DNA from 4 places in the Lonsdalea quercina genome. Region 1 is predicted to be linked to each of the others. Evidence: predicted binding sites of a transcription regulator. Region 1 holds the regulator's gene; each other region holds the start of a gene.
What was found. Region 1 encodes LexA, which represses DNA repair genes until DNA is damaged. Its sites were predicted from a motif close to TNCTGTATGTACATACAGNA; they were not measured.
Positions count from the first base shown of each region.

Region 2: a site for LexA is predicted at 3,909-3,928, ahead of dinB (DNA polymerase IV). Genes of this name have one in related genera too.
Region 3: a site for LexA is predicted at 3,309-3,328, ahead of mutH (DNA mismatch repair endonuclease MutH). Genes of this name have one in related genera too.
Region 4: a site for LexA is predicted at 3,316-3,335, ahead of umuD (translesion error-prone DNA polymerase V autoproteolytic subunit). Genes of this name have one in related genera too.

Region 1 covers NZ_FNQS01000011.1:17,140-22,738, reverse strand. Annotated here, with positions in the region: gene plsB (glycerol-3-phosphate 1-O-acyltransferase PlsB) at 1-1,701, opposite strand, end outside; gene BLU64_RS14030 (diacylglycerol kinase) at 1,833-2,201, shown strand; gene lexA (transcriptional repressor LexA) at 2,314-2,925, shown strand; gene zur (zinc uptake transcriptional repressor Zur) at 3,129-3,638, opposite strand; gene BLU64_RS14015 (pirin family protein) at 3,724-4,425, opposite strand; gene BLU64_RS14010 (LysR family transcriptional regulator) at 4,536-5,432, shown strand; gene BLU64_RS14005 (glutathione S-transferase family protein) at 5,508-5,599, opposite strand, start outside.
Region 2 covers NZ_FNQS01000013.1:48,646-54,244, reverse strand. Annotated here, with positions in the region: gene BLU64_RS15300 (alpha/beta hydrolase) at 1-903, shown strand, start outside; gene lpcA (D-sedoheptulose 7-phosphate isomerase) at 1,152-1,733, shown strand; gene BLU64_RS15290 (class II glutamine amidotransferase) at 1,986-2,753, shown strand; gene dpaA (peptidoglycan meso-diaminopimelic acid protein amidase) at 2,724-3,446, opposite strand; gene dinB (DNA polymerase IV) at 3,941-5,002, shown strand; gene pepD (beta-Ala-His dipeptidase) at 5,072-5,599, opposite strand, start outside.
Region 3 covers NZ_FNQS01000001.1:554,990-560,588, reverse strand. Annotated here, with positions in the region: gene BLU64_RS02505 (NADP(H)-dependent aldo-keto reductase) at 1-962, opposite strand, end outside; gene BLU64_RS02500 (YgdI/YgdR family lipoprotein) at 1,081-1,299, opposite strand; gene BLU64_RS02495 (TerC family protein) at 1,605-2,312, opposite strand; gene mutH (DNA mismatch repair endonuclease MutH) at 2,393-3,079, opposite strand; gene rppH (RNA pyrophosphohydrolase) at 3,769-4,293, shown strand; gene ptsP (phosphoenolpyruvate--protein phosphotransferase) at 4,305-5,599, shown strand, end outside.
Region 4 covers NZ_FNQS01000001.1:126,303-131,901, reverse strand. Annotated here, with positions in the region: gene yghX (YghX family hydrolase) at 1-268, opposite strand, end outside; gene BLU64_RS00620 (Cof-type HAD-IIB family hydrolase) at 581-1,396, shown strand; gene umuC (translesion error-prone DNA polymerase V subunit UmuC) at 1,604-2,872, opposite strand; gene umuD (translesion error-prone DNA polymerase V autoproteolytic subunit) at 2,875-3,303, opposite strand; gene BLU64_RS00605 (hypothetical protein) at 4,164-4,601, shown strand; gene BLU64_RS00600 (winged helix-turn-helix transcriptional regulator) at 4,711-5,097, opposite strand; gene BLU64_RS00595 (SDR family oxidoreductase) at 5,258-5,599, shown strand, end outside.

The DNA.
Region 1 (5,599 bases):
CGTCGTGTTTTCGGTATACGGCACGTTGCGCATCAGTTGCAGATAGCATTCTAGCTGTTCTTCCAACTGCGTACGGGTCATTGCGCGCTGGGGCGACACCAGAAGGGCGGTTGAACACAGATTCATGGCGTTGGCCGCCGCAGCGTTGTTGATACGTACCATGATGTCGGAGGCAATGTCCTGCACGGTAGGCGTCAGCCAGGCGGGGCGCTGCGCTTCGATTGGGTCGATGGCGTCGCGCCACTGCGGAACCTTGTTGTTGAGATAAGTCATCAGCGGCAGCGGTTCGCCAAAGTTGACGTAACCCTGTCCCAGATTACGCAGCTTGCGAAGTCCGCGCACCATCTGGAGAAACCCTTCTTTTTCCTTGGTGGCGCCGCGCAGCTCTTTGGCGTAAGTGCCAACTTCCATCACATGCTCGTAGCCGATGTAAATCGGAACCAGCGTAATGGGTCGCGTGCCGCCGCGCAGCATGGCCTGAAGCGTCATAGCCAGCGTGCCTGTTTTTGGATCCAGCAGGCGACCGGTGCGCGAGCGTCCGCCTTCCACGAAGTACTCTACCGAATAACCACGGGTGAACAATTCGCCGAGATACTCGCGGAACAAGGTGGAATAAAGTTTGCTGCCTTTGAAGGTTCGGCGGATGAAGAATGCGCCGAGGCGGCGGAAGATAGGACCCGCCGGCCAGAAGTTCAGGTTGATTCCTGCGGCAATGTGCGGCGGCACCAGCCCCTGGTGATACAGCACGTAAGAAAGCAGCAGGTAGTCCATGTGGCTGCGGTGACAGGGAACATAAACGATTTCATGGCCGTCTTGAGCCAACTGCCGAACGCGTTCAGCGTTATGGACGTTAATCCCTTGATACAGCCGGTTCCAGGTCCAGCCCAGTACGCGGTCCGTCAGACGCACCGCTTCATAGGAGAAGTCGGCGGCGATCTCTTCCAGCATCGCAATTGCGTTCTGCTGGGCTTTCTCACGCGAGATTTTCTTGGCTCGGGCTTCGTCATCCACCGCTTTGGCGATGGCTTTCGATGACAGCAGTTTCTTGAACAGCTCCTGTCTGACCGGCAGGCGCGGACCGACGGCGGCCAGTCGCAGACGAGCGAAATGCATACGCGCCACGCGAGCCAGTTTGTGGGCGATGGAGTTATCCGTGCCGTGCTCTGTCGCTATATAGCGTAGGGATACTGGCGTTGAGAAACGAACGAAGCTGTCGCGTCCCAGCCACAGAACCGCAAAGAATTTTTCGATGCCGTTCAGCAGGCGCAGCTGAGGCGCTTCCTGCTGATGCCCTTCGCGCCCAGGCGAGCGGCCGAACATGACTGAAACCGGCACCATCTGGACATCCAGCGACGGATTATCGCGATGCAGATCCAGATAGTCGTGGAAAAGCTTGATGGATTTCTCTTTGGGCACATAGTAGCGAAATACGCGCGGGCCATTATTGACGAATACGTAGCTCGGCAGCGCTTCCCCGTCGACAATCAAGGGTTCGAGTGGGTCCTGCAGCCCCAGCGCGAGGCACTTTTCACGCAGCGTCAGTAAGTCTGCTTTGGAATTGTAGGGCAGAACGTAGAAAATAGGACGTGTAGGATCGATATCCAGCTCAGCGATCGGATCCAGAGGAATAATTTTGCTCTTTACCAAAAGTTTTAGAGGGAAATTCAATAGCTTATAGTATATTTTACGCCAACCTGACATAACAACTGAGAACCTCTTATTAGCAATGCGCCGCAAGGATAACAGAAACCTTATCGGATATCTGTGGTCATGAGACAATGGGGTAACGCCAAAATTGCGTTCGAAACTAAATAAAAAGGGAGTAAGCAAGGATCATGAATAAGGCGACCGGGATTACCCGCCTTGTCAAGGCAACGGGCTATTCGTTGCAAGGACTCAAACAGGCATGGAGGCATGAAGCGGCCTTTCGTCAGGAAACCATTCTTACTCTGGCAGGCATCATTATTGCCTGTTGGTTGCCAGTTTCAATATTAGAACGGTTATTGTTGATTGGCGCGGTAGTGCTGATTGTGATCGTCGAGTTGCTGAATAGTGCTATCGAAGCCGTGGTGGATAGAATTGGCAAGGAATATCATGAGCTTGCGGGGAGAGCGAAAGATTTTGGGTCAGCTGCGGTGCTGGTGGCTTGTCTGTTGGCGGCCGTGGTCTGGGGTGTCTTGCTGTGGGGCCATTTTGCGTGATGGCTCTCATGAATGACGCCAAAAAACAAGGCATAACGCGATTTCTCAGTTCCCATAGGCAGTTTCCCTGTATATACTCACAGCGAAACTGTATAAACAACCAGGGGGCGGAATGAAAGCTTTAACGACCAGACAACAAGAGGTTTATGATCTTATTCGCGATCATATTTCACAAACCGGTATGCCACCCACCCGAGCAGAGATCGCTAAGCAGCTGGGATTCCGCTCTCCTAATGCCGCTGAAGAACACCTAAAAGCCCTATCCCGTAAAGGCGTGATTGAGATTGTCACCGGTGCATCCCGCGGTATCCGTCTATTGATGGAAGAAGAGTCGCTCGGTCTTCCCTTGATTGGTCGCGTTGCAGCAGGGGAACCTCTCCTGGCTGAACAGCATATCGAATGTCATTATCAGGTCGATCCGACCATGTTTAAGCCAAATGCCGATTTCCTGCTGCGAGTTAGCGGTATGTCGATGAAAGACATCGGTATTCTGGATGGCGATTTATTGGCTGTGCATAAAACGCAGGATGTTCACAACGGTCAGGTTGTTGTGGCGCGCATTGAGGACGAAGTCACGGTAAAACGATTGAAGCAGCAGGGCAACAAAGTGCAACTGTTAGCTGAAAACAAAGATTTTTCACCTATCGTGGTCGATCTGAGCAAGGAAAATTTTTCTATTGAAGGACTAGCCGTCGGCGTCATTCGCAATAGCGACTGGAGTTGATAGGCCTGCTTGCTGAACGCCCCGTTTATGCATCTTCCGTTACGTTTGGTCTTTCTTGCTGAACGTAACGGGCAAAACCGAAGCAAAGCCAAACATTATTCACCGCCTCAGTCCCTTCTCCCACCTCTAATTTTTTCCTAAGATTCCATTCTCAGTATCGCCGTTCGACACTGATAAGGCCGACTCTGAAAACGATACGCTGCTCAGCGTTTTTTGATGACGATACTGTGGTCGTGGTTGCAGCTGTCGCGATGGTCGCAGGCTTCGATTTTCCTGCACTCAACGCACATACCGTGCGCTTCGACTACACTGTGGCGTAAGGAGAATCCCGTCTGGACCGCGATCTGCCGCAATATCTCTTCGATGCCTTCCGTGGGGCTTTCCGTTACCTGGCGACAACGGTCGCAGATAAATAGCGCCGAGGTATGGCTGTGTTCTTCGAAATGGTGGCACAGCACGTAGCTGTTGGTGGATTCCACTCGGTGGATAAATCCTTGTTCGAGCAGGAAATCCAACGCGCGGTAAACGGTGGGGGGCTTAGCCTGAGGTTCAGCGACACGGAGCAGATCCAACAAGTCGTAAGCGCTGATGGCGCCGGGCTGTTGGGCCATCAGACGCAGTACTTCCTGACGCTGCGGCGTAAGTCGCACGTTGCGTTGCTGACATAGTCGTTCAGCCTGAGCAAGAAGTTTGGTCGGATCGGTTGAATCCATTGCTGTAACCCTGAAGAAAAGTGGTGAGGATAATGGTTTATCTTACCATGACTCCGCAAAAACGCCGAGTCAGGCAGGGAAAGCGCTACACCACCAAATCGATCAGCAGGGCCCGCCCCGGCGTTTTCGCCTGCAGGGCGATGGCCGTTTCCTGTTGGATAAAAGCCCCGTCGCCGCAACGCAGCATTTTGCCCTCATCGACTTGGCAGCGGATGCCAAACTCACCGTGAATAGACTGAACGTAGGCGCGGTTTCCCTTCAAGGCATGCGTCAGCGATTCTCCTGCGGCCAGATCAAGATGGTAAACCCAGACCTGTTGTCTTAGGTGTAGGCTGCCATTTTCATCATCTGGGGAAGCCAGCAACTGACAGTGCTCGCCGTTCAGAGACATACGCTGTAGCGAGAGGTTTTCGCGCGTCGGACAGGCATCCAACCATAGCTGAATACGGGTCAGCGGTATGTCGTTGGCAATATTCTGTTCGCTATAGCTGAGGTGGGGCTGGGTCGCCAGCAACATGACGTCGCCGGCTTTAGCCTGCGTGTGGCTGCCGTTATTGTCCCGATATTCGGCTTCGCCTTGCAGAAGAATATTCAGGATATCGACGCGCGGATAGGTCCGCGCCTGGAAGGCGGCCTTGGGCGCCAGGACTTCCTGATTCAACACGCGTAGCGAGCCGAATCCCAACAGGTCAGGGTCAAAATAGTGGCCGAAAGAGAACGTGTATCGTGCCTGCAGCCATCCGTAGTCAGCCTTGCCGCATTGCTCTGCTGCTCTGCTAATGATCATGGTGTCAGGCCCTCATAATTATTCGACCTTACAAAGGTAATAGGCTGGACGGTTGATTGTTAGCTAGTTAATCTGGTGAGGACGTTCAAAAATCCTGAATGAGAATATTTATGTCGAAAGATCGGGCGTTAACATTGGAAGCGTTGCGGGTGATGGATGCTATTGATCGTCGGGGTAGCTTCGCCGCCGCGGCAGATGAGCTGGGAAGAGTGCCTTCAGCGCTGAGCTACACCATGCAAAAGTTAGAGGATGAACTGGACGTGGTTTTGTTCGACCGCTCGGGTCATCGCACTAAATTCACCAATGTGGGAAGGATGCTGCTGGAACGTGGGCGAGTTCTGCTGGAAGCGGCCGATAAGCTGACGACGGATGCCGAAGCGCTGGCTCGCGGTTGGGAAACCCATGTCACCATTGTCGCGGAAGCGTTGGTGCCGACGGAGCGACTTTTCCCACTGCTGGACAAGTTGGCGCAAAAAGCCAACACGCAGGTTTCTATTCTGACCGAGGTACTGGCAGGCGCCTGGGAGCGGCTGGAACAAGACCGTGCCGACATCGTGATCTCTCCGGATATGCATTTCCGTGCAACGTCCGAGGTTAATACGCGCAAGCTCTATTCGGTGAAAAGCGTCTATGTCGCTAGCCCGGATCATCCCATTCATCATGAACCCGAACCGCTGTCAGAGGTGACTCGCGTCAAATATCGAGGCATCGCCATTGCTGATACCGCCCGCGACCGCCCTGTGCTCACGGTGCAATTGTTGGATAAACAGCCTCGGCTGACGGTGAGTACCATGGACGATAAACGCCGGGCTTTGCTCGCCGGGCTAGGCGTTGCGACGATCCCTTACGAACTGGTGGCGCAGGATATTGCTGAAGGGCGGCTGCGGGTAGTCAGCCCGGAAAGCACCTTCGAGAGCCAGATCATCATGGCCTGGCGCCGCGACAACATGGGCGAAGCCAAGTCGTGGCTGCTACGGGAAATCCCCAAAGTATTGCGTGATTCCTGATGAGCGCCAACTGAAAGGACGGCAATGCGGGCGCCCCCCCCCGGTTCTGCCGTCACGCTGAGCCTTTACTGGGCATTAGAGGCGAAATCGGCTCTCTCGGTCGTGCGGTTTTGTTAACGATAACTCCGGGCCGATGGAGATAATGCCGCAGGGGTTAATCGTGGCAT
Region 2 (5,599 bases), on a different contig from region 1:
AGCCGCGGGGATGGCCCGCCGATTGAGCAACGCTCTCCGGCAGAGGCGCGAAAGGTACTGGCCGATCTGCAGGCGAGCGTCGAAGTAGATCTGTCCGGCACCATCATCTCGCATAAAACGATTCAGGTGGACGGGCATCCGCTGGCGTTGACCATCGTGCGGCCTGACAACGTCGGGGACATGCCGCCCGCGTTCATGTTTTTTCATGGCGGTGGCTGGGTGCTGGGTGATTTTATGGCCCACCAGCGTATGGTCAGGGATTTGGTGCTGTCTTCTCATGCGGCGGCGGTCTTTGTGGACTACACCCTCAGCCCTGAAGCGCATTATCCCGTGGCAATTCATCAGGCCTATGCCGCGACCCAATGGGTGTCTGAGCACGGCGCTGAAATCAACGTCGACGGACAGCGTCTGGCCGTAGTTGGCAATAGCGCTGGCGGTAACATGGCGACGGTGGTCAGCTTGATGGCGAAAGAAAAGGGCACGCCGACGCTTCGTTATCAGGTGCTTTTCTGCCCGGTTACGAATGCCAAATTTGATACGGAATCTTACCAACTTTTTGCGGAAGGCCGTTTTCTGACTCGCGCTATGATGACCTGGTTTTGGGATCACTACACAATTAGCGACGCGCAGCGCGCCGAGATTTACGCATCGCCGCTGAGGGCGAGCGAAGCGCAGTTGAAAGGGTTACCGCCAGCCCTGATCCAAACCGCAGAAAACGATGTATTGCGAGACGAAGGAGAAGCCTATGCGCGTCATCTGAACGCGGCGGGCGTTGATGTCGTGCAGGTGCGTTACAACGGCATGATCCACGACTTTGGTTTTCACAACGCGTTAGTGAACGTGCCGGAAGTTCAGGCCGCGCTAGATCAAGCTGGCAGCTTGCTGAGAAAGCATCTGCAGTAATCACCGCGTGTCGAGAGGCATGTTTTAATGTCTTATACTGCCGATACGTCGGCGGTTTTTTTTCATTCCAGCCGTGCCTTGCAACGTGGTTCTATGTGATGGACGGTGGAAACTGTGCGTTAAATAATCTCCCCTACGTGACCTCCGCCGCGAATCATATCAATCGTTAATTGTCCGCTTCTCCGGGTTTGGGCGATCCGTTACACTGCATGGCAGACCATCGTGATATCACCTAATGAGAGGGTTCCATGTATCAGGACTTAATCCGTAAAGAGCTAACAGAAGCGGCGGATACGCTGAATACCTTTTTGAGCGACAATGCCAATATTCAGTCGATTCAGGATGCGGCGGTACTGCTGGCGGACGCGTTCAAAGCGGGCGGAAAGGTAATCTCCTGTGGGAACGGCGGTTCTCATTGTGATGCCATGCATTTCGCTGAAGAGCTGACCGGCCGTTACCGTGAAAACCGTCCGGGACTGCCGGCGATCGCGATCTCCGATCCGAGCCATATCTCTTGCGTCGGCAATGACTTTGGCTACGACTTTGTGTTCTCGCGCTACATAGAATCGCTTGGACGTGAAGGCGATGTGCTGTTGGGGATCTCCACCTCGGGCAATTCCGGCAATATCATCCGGGCCATTGCGGCCGCGCGCGCCAAGCGGATGAAAGTCATCACGCTGACCGGCAAAGACGGCGGCAAAATGGCGGGATCGGCGGACGTCGAAATCCGCGTGCCGCATTTTGGCTACGCCGACCGTATTCAGGAAATCCATATCAAAGCGATTCATATCCTGATCCAGCTGATTGAAAAGGAAATGGCGGAGAGCTAATCCCGCTGCGCCTACGGTGCATCAGGCAGCATCCCGCACCGGTGCAAAGGCTGTCGTTGCCGCGAAATCGCTTCATCAAGGCGCGGACGGGCGCTCCGCAGAAGATGGGGATGTCACGTTGGCCCTAAGGAGCAGAGCTGCGCTGTTTTTTAGGGCCATTCACACCGCACGGATCTCGCCTGAAGACGCAGGCTAATCACCGCCAGCGGCTCTGACGTTTTCATCGCGGGTCACAGAGGTAAGGAATCCACCATGTGTGAACTGCTTGGGATGAGCGCTAATGTCCCAACTGATATCTGTTTTAGTTTTTCCGGGCTGATGCAACGCGGCGGCCGTACCGGGCCGCATCGTGACGGCTGGGGCATCACCTTTTACGAGGGCAATGGTTGCCGTACGTTCAAAGATCCGCTGCCTAGCGCCACGTCGCCCATTGCACAGCTGGTACAGAAGTATCCCATCAAGTCCTGCGCCGTGGTGTCTCATATCCGCCAGGCCAACCGCGGTGCGGTGGCGCTGGAAAACACCCATCCGTTTACCCGCGAGCTGTGGGGGAGAAACTGGACGTTCGCCCACAACGGTCAGTTAAAAGGCTATCGCAGCCTGAAAACCGGAACCTACCGCCCGGTAGGGCAGACAGACAGCGAATACGCCTTCTGCTGGCTGCTTCACCATCTCTCGTTACGCTATCCCCGTACGCCATCTCACTGGCCTTCGGTCTTTCGCTATATCGCATCGCTGGCGGAAACGCTGAGCAAAAAGGGCGTGTTCAACATGCTGTTGTCCGATGGACATTTCGTGATGGGGTATTGTTCCACGCGGCTATGCTGGATTACGCGCCGTGCGCCATTCGGCAGGGCGACGCTGCTGGATGATGATGTGGAGATCGATTTTCAACAGCAGACCACGCCGGATGACGTGGTCACCGTGCTGGCGACGCAGCCGCTGACGGGGAATGAAACCTGGCATCAGATCGAGCCAGGCGAGTTCGTGTTATTCCACTTTGGTGAGCGCATAGTTTGAAAACGGGTTCTTGTTCGGCGTCGCCTGATTCACCATATACTGGCCGTTAAACACCGCAACGGCCGGGGGCTGGTGGTGCTGGTTGAAGTAGGCGTAGCCCGGCTGCAACTGCTGCCAGAAATTGGCGTAGGTAGAATTGCGATGCCGCTGCAGGTTTTTGTCCGTCATGCGGAACGGGTAAATCGCCAGTTCGACTTTCGCCTGCCCGTTCAATAGCGCCCGCTCGACGTAGGTGTAGATCTCATCGATGTACTGATTGGTCATCGCATAACAGCCGACCGATACGCACTCGCCGTGAATCATGAGATAGCGTCCGGAATAGCCCTGGGCACGGTCATATTCGTTGGGAAAACCGACGTTGATGGCGCGGTGAAATCGGCTATCCGGTTTAAGCTGATGCAAATCGACCTGATAAAATCCTTCCGGACTTTTCATATCGCCTTCCACACGTTTGGGACCGAGACCGCCCGAGTATTTGCAGATGGGATAGCTTTGCACCAGACGATAGTCGGTGCCGATTTTGGCATACAGCTCCAAAAGCCGCTCTTCTTTGAAGATTTGAATATAAACCGGCGAGCCTAACGCCTGCTGCTTGAAAGAGGTCGTGACCGGAATGACTTCGCTCGCATAGCTGGTAACAAATACGGAAGGCAAAAAAAACAGCGTCGCAAATGACAGTGCGATTTTTTGCATTGATGGATCCTGATAACTGAAGCTGTGTGACATACGGTATTTTTGTGGTGTCGTCCCGTATTCCTGTGCCTAAGGCGGTGTAGCGCTGTCACATTAGCACTGCGTTTATTTTATTCAAGTGGGAAATTATGTCAGACGCAAACAGCGGTGAAAGAGAGGTCGGACCGGGGGCGTCATCGTGGCCGGAATGACGGCTCCGCGCCCAGCCGATAAGGCGCGAGAAGGTCAGGGCAAAGCACCGGTAACACGACGATTTTATTAAGAAACTTATTGGCATCAACCCGTCTGAGGCAGAAAAGGGAAACCCTCCCTGAGACAGGAAGCGAGCGCGAGCCATTTTTCTTTTAGCGTATTTTCCACGAAAATCGGGCGGATGAGCGCGCCGTCAGGGCCTTTGACTTTCGCGGTTCACTGGCGCGACGTGGCTCCGGTGGTGGAGCTGCTTGCATCATTCCATATTGGTACTGTATTTTTATACAGATACCGGAGGGGATATGCGCAAGATTATTCATGTCGATATGGATTGCTTTTACGCCGCCATTGAAATGCGGGACAACCCGCGCCTGCGCGATATTCCCCTTGCCATCGGCGGCAGCGCGCTGCGCCGCGGGGTGATCAGCACCGCCAATTATCCCGCTCGCCGTTACGGCGTACACAGCGCAATGGCGACCGCGACCGCTTTGCGACTCTGTCCGCATCTGACTTTGCTGCCGGGACGTATGGAGGTGTACAAAGCCACCTCCCTCCAGATCCGTCAGATCTTTGCCCGCTATACCGAACTGATCGAACCTTTATCGCTCGACGAAGCGTATCTCGATGTCACCGACAGTCTTCACTGCAACGGCTCCGCCACGCTGATGGCGCAGGAAATACGTCAGACCATTTTCGATGAGCTGAATCTGACTGCCTCCGCGGGCGTCGCGCCCATCAAGTTCCTGGCGAAAGTGGCCTCGGAGCAGAACAAACCCAACGGGCAGTTCGTCATTACGCCCGCTGAGGTGGATGACTTCATTCTGGCGCTGCCGTTGGCGAAGATCCCCGGCGTCGGTAAAGTGACGGCCAGCCGGTTGTCCGAGCGGGGGCTGCATACCTGCGCCGACGTGCGGCGTTATGATTTGTCCGCGCTATTGAAGTCGTTCGGCAAGTTCGGGCGTGTGCTGTGGGAGCGCTGTCATGGTATTGATGAACGCCAAGTGTTGCCTGACCGGCTGCGTAAATCCGTCGGCGTCGAGAAAACGCTGGCGGAGGATATTCACGACTGGCCTCAATGCGAAGCGCTGATCGAAACGCTGTATGACGAGCTGGAGGTGCGGCTGCGTCGGGTGAAGCCGGATCTGCATATCGCGCGTCAGGGCGTGAAGCTGAAATTCGACGATTTTCGGCAGACCACGCAGGAGCACGTCTGGCCGGTGCTGAACAAACAGGATCTCATCCAGTTGGCGAGGCAGACCTGGGAGCAGCGGCGGGAGGCGCGCGGCGTTCGGCTGGTGGGATTACACGTGACGCTACTGGACCCGCAGCTGGAGCGACAGCTGGTATTTAACTGGGAGCGTTAATCGAGGGCGCTTGGCGCCGCATCCGGCGAGGTTTCCAGCCGGATGCGGGAAGGGCAGGCGATGAACGCCTTAGCGTTTCTCTGGGATGGCTTTCAGAACCGCAGTCAGCAGTTGCCAATAGAGGCCGACGCTGACGATATTTACCCGCTCATCCGGCGAGTGCGGTCCGGTGATGGTCGGGCCGATAGAAACCATATCCATCTCCGGATAAGGCTTCTTAAACAGCCCGCATTCCAAACCGGCGTGTATCACCTGAACGCTCGGCGTTTTATCGAACAGCTGCTGGTAGGTTTCCCGCACCAGTTGCATGACCGGCGATTGCGCGTCCGGCTGCCAGCCCGGATAGCCGCCTTTGGGACGCGTTTCCGCGCCGGCCAGCTGTCCCAGCGACGTCAGCATGCTCACCACATAGTCCTTGCCGCTGTCGATCAGCGAACGGATCAGGCAGTGCACTTCCGCCTGTGTCTCCGTCATGGTGATCACGCCGACGTTAAGCGAGGTTTCCACCACGCCTTTCACCTCGTCGCTCATGCGGATGACACCGTTAGGGATCGCGTTGAGCAGGGCCACTAGCCGATCGCGGCTATCTGTGGTCAG
Region 3 (5,599 bases), on a different contig from region 1:
CTCTCCAGATTTGTGCGCAGCTGTTCAACGGAGGTCGCGCCCAGCAAGGTGCTGGCGACGAAGGGTTGTTGTCGGACAAACGCCAACGCCATCTGCGCCGGGTCTAGCCCGTGGCGCTGCGCCAGCGCGACATATTCTGCTATGGCCTGCTCGGTGTGCGGCCCATTGTATCGAGTAAAACGGCTGAACAGCGTGTTACGCGCGCCTGCCGGTTTGGCGCCGTTCAGGTATTTACCTGTCAGCGTACCGAACGCCAGCGCGGAGTAGGCCAGCAGCTCCACCCCCTCGTGCTGACTGATTTCGGCCAGACCGACTTCAAAACTGCGGTTGAGCAGGCTGTAAGGGTTCTGGATCGAGACGATACGCGGCAAGTCATGTTTTTCCGCCAGTTGCAGATAGCGCATTACGCCCCACGGCGTTTCGTTGGAGACGCCGATGTAACGAATTTTCCCGGCCCGAACCTGCTCGTTGAGCGCTTCCAGCGTTTCGAGCAGCGTCACAGCCGGTTTGTCGTCGTTATAGCTGTAGTTCAGCTTGCCGAAGAAATTGCTCTGGCGCTGCGGCCAGTGTAACTGGTAAAGGTCGATGTAGTCGGTGTTCAGACGCGTCAGGCTGTCGTTGAGGGCTTCACGGATATTCTTGCGATCCAGCGCCTGCTGAGGACGGATGTTATGATCGCTGCCGCGTACCGGGCCGCTGACTTTCGAGGCAATGATCAGTTTTTCGCGACCGCCGCGCTGCTTAAGCCACGAGCCGATGTAGCTTTCGGTCAGCCCCTGCGTTTCTGGCCGCGGAGGAACCGGATAAAGTTCGGCAGTATCAATTAGGTTTACCCCGGCTGCAATGGCGTGATCCAGTTGGGCGTGAGCGTCGGCTTCACTGTTTTGTTCACCAAAGGTCATGGTGCCCAGTCCCAGCTCGCTGACTTCTAGAGCAGTATGAGGGATACGATGGTATTGCATTGTGCCAGCTTCCTTTTTATTTGAAGAGGAGCAGGTGCGTTTGAAAACACCTTCAATTGACTATAAACCAAGCCTCGTCAAGGTGGAAAGCCTCTTGGCGCAACATCGTCATTTAGCCTTAGCGTTCGACGACCTGCGAAATATCATTGTTGTCGATCGCATGCTTGTGCCCGTCCTCATCCGTGAAAATCATCAGGCCCGTGCTTTCATCAACCTGAGGTTTGCCTTTGGTCAGTAGCACCTGACCTTCTTTGGTGGCGACGACATAATGGCTGGAACAGCCGGCAATTAGGGTGATGACGCTGAACGCCAAAAGCGTTTTCATGATTGATTGCATAGGGAGTTACCTACTGTTAACGGCAATAGTTCGAAAAATTAAGGCAAGTTTAGCAAAGGAAGTAACAGGTTTTATTGGGATTTATGGAAAGAAGAGCCAGACAAAATGTAAAAAAATTAGTCGGCGAAGAGTCTTCATTGATAAGGAGGGATCGCCAATGGTGCCGGCTTCTTTCTCGTGCACCGCAGCGCAGGTTATAGCGGCACCGGTTGCTTTGAAAAAGATGCCTCCACGATGAGTTGGAGGCATCTTTTATCAGAGGACTTTCGCATGGAAAACCCCTGACGAAGCGAGTATCACTGCTGCTAAGCGGCTTTCTTTCCACGCAGCAGGTTGAGGGTTTCCACCGTCATAGAGAAGAACATGGCGAAGTAGATGTAGCCTTTAGGCACATGCACATCCACGCTTTCAAGAATCAGGGTGAAGCCGACCAGAATCAGGAAGGACAACGCCAGCATTTTGACCGACGGATGGCGCTCGACGAACTCGCCGATGGGACGCGCGGACAGCATCATCACGCCGACGGCGATCACAACGGCGGCCATCATGATAAACAGGTGATCGGACAAACCGACGGCGGTGATGACCGAGTCAAGACTGAAAATGATGTCCAGCAGCATGATTTGCACGATGGCGCCAAAGAACGAATGCACCTTTGAGTCATGATCTGCCGAGCTGCCTTCAATGGATTCATGGATCTCATTGCTGGATTTCCAGATAAGGAACAGACCACCGAAGAACAGGATGAGATCGCGGACGGAAATGGCTTGATCCATAATGTAAAACAACGGGTTGGTCAGTTTTATCACCCAGGCGATAGAGGCGAGCAGCCCCAGACGCATCAACATCGCGCCTAGCAAACCGATCCGGCGCGCTTTATTTTGATGGTGTTTGGGGAGCTTGGCGACGATCAGAGACAGGAAGATGATGTTGTCTATGCCGAGAACGATTTCAAGAATGGTGAGCGTGCCAAGCGCCAGCCAGGCATTAGGATCCGCAATCCAGTCAAACATTTTATCAATTCACCTTAAATAAAACACAAGCGATAATTATAGTCTGCCCTCTGTCGTTGCAGGCTAGTAAAGAGTGGCCATTAAAGCAGAAAGTGGCGAGCAAGCAGAGGTCCGGTAAAGGTTTTTTTAAGATAAAAACCTCGCGGCAGCGTCATGATCGGCTGTCCGTGTTCGCCCACCGCTTCCGTGAGAGCACGGCTGTTCGCGGCTTTGGGGCGTAGCTGCAGCACTTCGCCGTGCCGTGCCGTGATGCTTTCCACCTTGCCCAGTACGATCAAATCCATCAGTTCTTCCCAATCCTGACGCAGCTGTTCCTCTTCCTCCGGGCTGGGGCTCCACAGCAGCGGTGCGCCGATGCGACGTTCGCCCAGCGGAATTTGCCTTCCTCCTTCCACCGGCATCCACAATACCCGGGTCAGTTTATGGCGAACATGGCAGTGCTCCCAGGTGACCCCGCTGTTGCCTGTTAATGGCGCGACGCAGACAAAAGTGGTCTCCAGCGGGCGTCCCCGTGCATCGATAGGGATCGTTTTCAGCTCCACGCCAAGCTCGGGAAAATCTTGTTCCGGTTTGCTGCCAGCGCTGGCGCCCAGAAAACGCTCAAGCAAAATGCCGGTCCACCCTTTGTCCCGCTTTAAGTTTGCCGGCAACGGCAGTTCAGCAATCGCCGCGAGTTCAGCCAGATTATATCCGGCGAGTGACTGGGCGCGCTGCAGTAAATCCAGCTCATCGAGAGGTGGATCGCGGTGGAGAGCAGGGGGCTTCATAAGTTTTCCAGACTGTTCAAAAAAGAAACAACCCCGTTAGGGGAAAGTTTATAGTGGTTCCATTTATAAAATGAAAATAATAATAGCATGATTACGCAGCGGTTTTTTCTATGTGGTCTCGAGGTAAAAAAGGGGCAAGGAGACTTGTTCACGATAAGCCACCGGGAATGAACAGGATTTTACACCCTGTTATCCACAGATTTTTGGGATAAACAGGATCATTCTGGAGCACTGTTTCCATTTACAGCCTTGACGAGGGCTTTATTTGCTGGTTTTGCTGGTTTTTTGGCATAAAACGGGAGGGGGATTGTGGATAAGCTCTAAGTAGTGTGATATTTCGCCACTTTGGAAAAGACTGAAATCTGTGCAGTGTTAGGGGTGGGGAATAAACGGTAGAAAAGTAATTTAACTCTATAAATTACAAGAACTATTTTGAGTGTTTTGGATGGGGTGGTGGAACGTTGAAAACCGGTTTGCGCACTTTCTTCAGGATGTTCTTCACAAAGATGTCCACAGAAAAAGTGAATAAACCGGTGATTTTAGCGGGGTGATGTTTATAACTTTGATTCAATCTGTGGGTTATCGGTCTCTTATTATTAAAGAAGACGATGATAAGCAGGAGTTTACCGTCTGCCGGGAGTGTGAAACAATCAGGTTATCTTAGCATTTCAGTTTATCGAGGTAGTCCGGTGATCGATGATGATGGCTACCGCCCGAATGTGGGTATTGTAATTTGTAATCGGCAGGGGCAGGTGCTGTGGGCCCGCCGCTACGGCCAGCACTCCTGGCAGTTTCCACAGGGGGGGATCAACCCTGGTGAAACGGCGGAACAGGCGATGTACCGTGAGCTGTATGAGGAAGTCGGACTGCGTAAAAGGGATGTGCGTATTCTGGCTTCGACTCGAAGCTGGTTACGCTATAAATTGCCAAAACGTTTGGTGCGTTGGGACACAAAACCCGTCTGTATCGGCCAGAAGCAAAAATGGTTTCTGTTGCAGTTAATGTGCAATGAATCTGAGATCAACATGCAAAGCAGCGGTACGCCGGAATTCGACGGCTGGCGCTGGGTTAGCTTTTGGTATCCGGTGCGACAGGTCGTCTCCTTTAAACGCGACGTCTACCGACGGGTCATGAAGGAGTTTATCTCCTCAGTGATTCAATTACAGGAGCATTCGGCCCGGTCGCCATCCAGTCCCCGACGTAAGAGAGGATAATTCAGCTCACCATGCTTACGCGCCTGCGAGAAGTCATTGAAAAAGTCGCCGCGACGGCGCAGTTACCGGATGCGCTGGATATTTTGGTCAGCGAAATTTGCCTGGCGATGGACACTGAAGTTTGTTCTATTTACCTGGCTGACCACGATCGTCATTGCTACTACCTGATGGCGACTCGGGGGTTGAAAAAACCTCGCGGTCGTCCTGTCACCCTCGCCTTCAGCCAAGGAATTGTCGGATTGGTCGGCGAACGCGCCGAACTCATCAATCTGGCCGATGCCCAAAGCCACCCCAGCTTCCAATTCATTCCTGCCGTTCGGGAACAGCAATTCCGTTCTTTCCTCGGCGTACCAATTATTCATCGGCGTCAGCTGCTGGGCGTTTTGGTCGTGCAGCAAAGGGAACTGAGACAGTTCGATAAAAACGACGAATCTTTCATGGTGACGCTGGCGACGCAGATGGCGAGCATTCTGTCCCAGTCTCAAATCAAAGCGTTGTTTGGGCAATACCGGCAAACGCGGATCAACGCGCTGGCCGCCGCACCGGGCGTGGCGATCGCCTCCGGCTGGCAGGACCGTAGTCAGCCCTCGCTGGAGCAAGTTTTCCCTGCGTCCAGTCTGGATAGCGATCGTGAGCGTTCGCGCCTGCTCTTGGCGATGGAAAACGCTGCCGCGGAGTTCCGTCGTTACAGCAAACGCTTCAGCGCCAGCGCGCAGAAAGAAAGTGCCGCGATTTTCGATCTCTACTCCCATTTGCTTAATGACGCCCGGCTAAAGCGAGAGCTGAGCCAGGAAGTGGATACCGGAAGTTCGGCAGAGTGGGCGGTCAAGGTGGTCATCGAGCGATTTTCCGCGCAATTCGCCTCGCTGCAAGATACTTATCTGCGTGAACGTGCCAGCGACCTACGCGCGCTGGGGCAGCGGCTTCTGTTTCATCTGGACGATAGCATTCAGGGTACGGCACAGTGGCCGGAGCGCTTTATTCTGGTGGCGGATGAACTGACGGCGACGCTGCTGGCCGAACTGCCGCAAGACAGGCTCGCCGGGATCGTCGTTCACGAAGGCGCCGCCAACTCGCATGCCGCAATCTTGGTCAGGGCTATGGGGATCCCTACCCTGATGGACGCGGATATTCAGCCGGCTTTGTTACATCAGCGGCTGCTGATCCTTGACGGCTACCGCGGTGAATTACTGGTCGATCCCGAGCCGGTGCTGGTACAGGAATATCAGCGCGTACTGGATGAGGAGTTGGAGCTCAACCGGCTGACGGAAGATGACGGCAATCGCCCGGCCATGCTGAAAAGCGG
Region 4 (5,599 bases), on a different contig from region 1:
CCACCAGATAGGCGCGTACGCTGCCGTGGCCGTTGGGCGATGGGTAGGTGATGTAGGAGGGGACGATCGTCGGGTCGGTGAACTCCACCTGCTGGGCCAGCGCATAGTTGGGACTCATTAAACCGAGCAACGCCACCGCCGTCAGGCCGCCGACGGCATATTTCGCGGCTTTTTCGAGGAACTGACGCTTGGTGATTTTGCCATGCGCATAATAATCATAGAGTTCAAGCAACTCCGGGGGAAAATCTTTTGCGGTAAGACGGGTCATTCGCGCGCTCCTTTTGTCCTTATTTTGACCTTTAATTTAACAGAAGGTTAACGGATGTCGAGCATACCCACAGCGGGCAATCGGTGGGTGAGATCGGCCTGAGATTCCGTGACCTGCGGGGCTGTCAGCCGCGGCGGCGCGTGGCGGACCTCGGTTAACAAGGTGTAAAGATTTGCAAAGCTTTTTCACCACACGGCAGCGCCTGTCTTGCGCGCGCCAGGCCGCTCTGCGCGATACCTGGCCGATTGCTTGTAGAGGGCTTTTGTATAGACTAAATCCGCAGTTATACCTTTTTATCCGGGGATGTGATGTATGATCAAAATGATTGCAGTTGATATGGACGGTACGTTTCTCAACAACGATAAGCAGTTCAATAAAAACCGATTTTTCAAACAGTACGCACAGCTGAAACAGGAAGGCATTCAGTTCGTGGTCGCCAGTGGTAATCAGTACTATCAGCTCCTCTCTTTCTTTCCAGACATCAGTCATGAGATCGCTTTTGTGGCGGAAAACGGCGCCTATGTCGTCACTGCCGGGGAGCCGATCTTTTGCGGCGAGCTTGCCCCTGCGGATGTGCGCAAGGTGATTGAGGTGCTGTCCGCCATCCCCTACATCCAGTTTGTGGTGTGCGGTAAAGACAGCGCCTATGTTTACGCGTCGTCCACCGACGACTTCCTCCAGCTGATTGCCAAACACTATTACCGCATCGAGCAGCGCGAGGATTTTGACGGGCTGACGGACACGATCTTCAAATTCTCGCTGAGCGTACCCGACGACCAGATACCGGCCCTGATGGCGCATATCGGCCATGCGCTCGACGGCATTGTCAAACCGGTGTCCAGCGGATTCGGCTTTGTCGATCTGATCATCCCCGGCGTGCACAAGGCTCACGGGATCGCGCTGCTACAGAAACGGTGGCGGATCGGCAATGACGAGGTGGTGGCGATAGGCGACAGCGGCAACGATGAAGAAATGCTCAGGCAGGCGGGCTTCGGCGTGGCGATGGCGAATGCTCAGCCAAAAATCCGTGAAATGGCGAAATATCATACCGAAAGCAACGAGCAGGAAGGAGCGCTTAACGTCATCGATCGGGTCTTAACCCGCAGCGCGCCGTTCGATCTGCGGTAATCAGCCCCGGCGAGTCAGGCGTCTGTTTTTGTCATGCCGCAACCGCCTTTACGCATCGTGTTTTTGGCTGTGCGGCGTGGTGATCCGCGACGCGATAAACGCCAGTTTGAACGGGGACTTATCGACCCACGACTTGAGTTCCGGGTCCTGCGTACAGGCTGCGATCGCTTATTTATCCGCGAAGTGTCCTTTTGGCCCTTCTTGCGCCTAAACGATTTTGGCGACGGGCAGTTCATTCCAGCGCGTCGTATAGGCGGGCGACAGCATCTCTCTTTTCATCTGCCATGTCGGGGAGATGCCCTGACCGGCGAACCAGACTTTGCCCGTTCCGGCGTGATTAATTTTATCGATCACGTTCATCAGCGCCGTGCTGTTGGGCCGGGGCGGATTGTCATCGAAGAGATGCAGCTGGGTGCGGTGCGGTGGTGAAAAATCGTTGAGCATGACGCCGGCTTTCATGTAGCGCGGCCCTTCCTTCCAGATTCTCTCCAGACCGCGCACGGCGGCGGCCATGATATCCCGCGTATCTTGCGTGCCCGACAGCAGCTGTTCGCTGGCGCTGTTGGCGTAATAAATTTCATTGTGCGCGTGGGGCGACGAACGGATGAAGATAGCGACCTGCCGGCAGAGCTGCTTCTCTGCGCGCAGCTTTTCCGCAGCGCGTTCCGCGTAGCGGCAGACGGCCTGATGCATATCCTCCAACCGGGTGATTCGAACGCCGAAAGAGCGGCTGCAGACGATCTGCTCCTTCGTCGGCGTTTCCTCCTCGAATTCGATACAGGGCTCACCGCGCAATTCGCGGACGGTGCGTTCCAGCACCACGCTGAAGTGTTTGCGGATAAACGACGTCGGCGCGCGCGCCAGATCGAGAGCGGTGGTAATACCCAGCGAGTGCAGTCTGCGCGTCGTTCGTCTGCCGACGCCCCAGACATCTTCGACGGGGGTGAGCGACATGAGTTTTTGCAGCCGTATCGGGTGCGTGAGCGCGACGATGCCGCCGGTCGCCGGATAGCGCTTGGCCGCGTGGTTGCACAGCTTGGCCAGCGTTTTGGTTTTCGCCATTCCCACGCCGACGGTCAGGCCCGTAGCGGCATAAACCGCCTCTCTGACCTGCCGGCCGAACTGTTCAAACGACAGGGTGACATCAATGCCCGTGATGTCCATCCACGCTTCATCGATGCTGTAGACCTCGACGCGCGGCGCCAGCGCTTCCAGCGTGGTCATGACTCTGGCGCTGAGATCGGCGTAGAGCGCATAGTTTGAAGTGAAGACGGACACCTGCTGATCTTGCAGCCACTGCCGCATCTTAAAATAGGGCATCGCCATCGGAATCCCCAGCCGCTTGGCTTCCGCGTTACGCGCGATCACGCAGCCGTCGTTATTGGACAGCACCACCACCGGCTTGCCCTTCAGGTCAGGACGAAACACGGTTTCACAGGAGGCGTAAAACGAATTGACGTCGGCCAGCGCAAACATCATTACCTCTGCAAACTATGGATGATGTGCGCCACCACGCCGAAGATTTCCAGCGCGTTGGGGTCGGGATAGATCGGAGCATAGGCTGGGTTCATGGGTAGCAGCGCCAGCCGGGGTTTCAGCGCCAGCGTCTTTACCGTGAACTCACCGTCGATCGCCGCGATGATCACATCGCCATGAGAGGCCTTGAGCGATCGGTCGACGACCAGCAGATCGCCGTCGTGGATGCCGACATCAACCATAGATTCGCCGCTGGCGCGCACAAAATAGGTTGCGCTGGGGTGTTTGATCAGGAGTTCGTTCAAATCCAGCGACTTTTCGACGTAGTCCTGTGCCGGAGAAGGAAAGCCTGCTGCGCAATGGTCGCTGAATAAAGGAAGAACGATTTTAGGGGAATCCAACCGCGGAAGGAGCAAACGGTATGAATGCATGAAAGCCTCTTTAACTGGTTTTTTATACAGTATAATCATACCTCACGCGGCTTGTGTAGATATTCCTTTTTCTTTAATCGACGTCGAGCTGATGCTGTGCTGATTTAAAAAGATTTTTTATTTCGATGGCGGACGAAGAGTCAGGGATATAGTCACCGTCGGTGTATTCACCAATAGGTTATATGATCCTGCTAAGTGGATAGCGGAGCGGCGGCGTTATTTTATTGTCACCCTATGAGTGCGATAAATAAGTCTGTTCATGGCTTTTTAATCAAACGGCGGCGATCGCTGGCGATGAAAAAGACCAGTGTGCTTATTTTATTTGTAATAGAGTCATGATGATATCGCCTTTTTAGGGTGTTGCAGACGGGGTGTTTTACGGTGACATATCGTGGCTTTTGCCGCTAATTGACGGCATTTTTCGTCATTATTTTATTTTTTTCTTTGGGTTTTACCGGCATCCTCAATAAAGGAATCAAGGCCAGATCGTTAATTGATTTGCCGCTTTAACATGAGCCTCCTATGTATTATGGAATAAGACTATGTAGCATTATTAACTATTGCATCAGGTTGATTGTTTCATCTGTGAATTTATGGGTGATTAAAAAGGTCTTTTTATTCCTATTTCCCTTCTTAAATAAAAAACGGCATCCTCCCTTTCAAGCTTGATACCGATCAGTTCGCTTGATTTAAGACGCAAGAAATTAAGGGGCAACGGATGTCATGAGTATTTTATGAGGGAGTGAAATATCGCAGACGTATTATTCGTTTCCTCGCGTTACGTCATTGAACCTCCTACTGATAAATGGAACAATCCCGCGCACCAAGGCAGGCGTACGCCGCTAAATAGAGGAAAAGGTATGCGAAAAAGACATTGGATGGCGTTGATTCTGGGATTGTTTATGACGACGGCGGTGTGTACCGCCACGGAGGCTCCGCGTCCGCCGGTCGGCGACAATGTGGTGGCCTATAGCGGTGAGCAGGGCGTAAAGGTCTGGACGTTACGTTATGGCGAACGTACCGCCAATCAGGCGCTAGTGCAGATCGATGGCATCGATCACGACTGGAAATTGCGTATCCAGAAAATGGACGTTGAGAAAACCAGCAAAGATACGCGTTACTCGACGCAGGTCGACGGAAAAAAATTCGTCGTGCTGATTGTTCGCCGCGGTTATGGGGAGCTGTATCTGCCGGACGAGACGCAGGAAATCAGGGTCGGTTATGACGATGCGCTGTCACAGTCCGGCAACGCGCAGTACTTCCTGACGGATTATCTGCAGCAGGGCGCGGCACAGTAATCTCTGAACGGCGCTACCGGCGGACCTGAGGTAGCGCCATCGTTGTTTTTCCTTCCCTTTGCCTTCTTGACGGCGTTCCCGTCTGACGAGAAGCCATAGCGGCAGAGCGCTACTGCCCGGCCTGCATAATTTTCGGCAAGTTCAGCTCAATCCAATCCGCTAATTGAATCACGCGCTCGTAGACCTCGCGGCCGAGCGGCGTGAGCGAGTACTCCGTATGCGGCGGAACGACGGGCAGCATGTTACGGCGCACGAATCCATCCCGCTCAAACATCTGTAGCGTCTGGGCCAGCATCTTTTCGCTAATCCCGCTAATTTTCCTGCGCAGCTCGCTGAAACGCAGCGTGTCCTCATCCAGGGCGATCAGCACCAGAATGCCCCAGCGGCTGGCAATATGTTGCAGTACATCCCGCGAAGGGCAGTTGGCGTCCAGCAATTTTCCGTAGCGAATGTCTTCATGATCGGGGCCGAATTCAGGGTTTCTTTGGGGGCGCATCACGTTTCCTGCTAAAAATTTCAAGCTTACCAAAAGGTAAGTACTTACTAAAAGAGAGTGCGTCTATTATAGTCCTCCTTGTCTACGAAGTGCATGTCTATTCTATGGTGTGTAGGCATGGCGGGAGTCCCGCGTGCCGACACCTTAAACGGAGGTCATTATGATTGCAGTAACCGGTGCAACAGGTCAGTTAGGTCGTCTTGTCATTGAAGCATTGCTGAAAAAAGTCCCGGCGGATCAGATTGTCGCCGCGGTTCGCAACCCATCGAAAGCGCAGGACCTGGCCGATCGCGGCGTGCTTGTGCGTCAGGCGGATTACAATCAGCCCGCCACGCTCGCCACGGCATTTCAGGGCGTAGACAAACTGCTGCTGATCTCCTCCAGTGAAGTGGGCCAGCGCACTGCTCAGCATCGTGCGGTGATTGACGCCGCCAAAGTCGCGGAAGTTGGACTGATCGCCTATACCAGCCTGCTGCGTGCGGATACTTCGCCGCTGATGCTG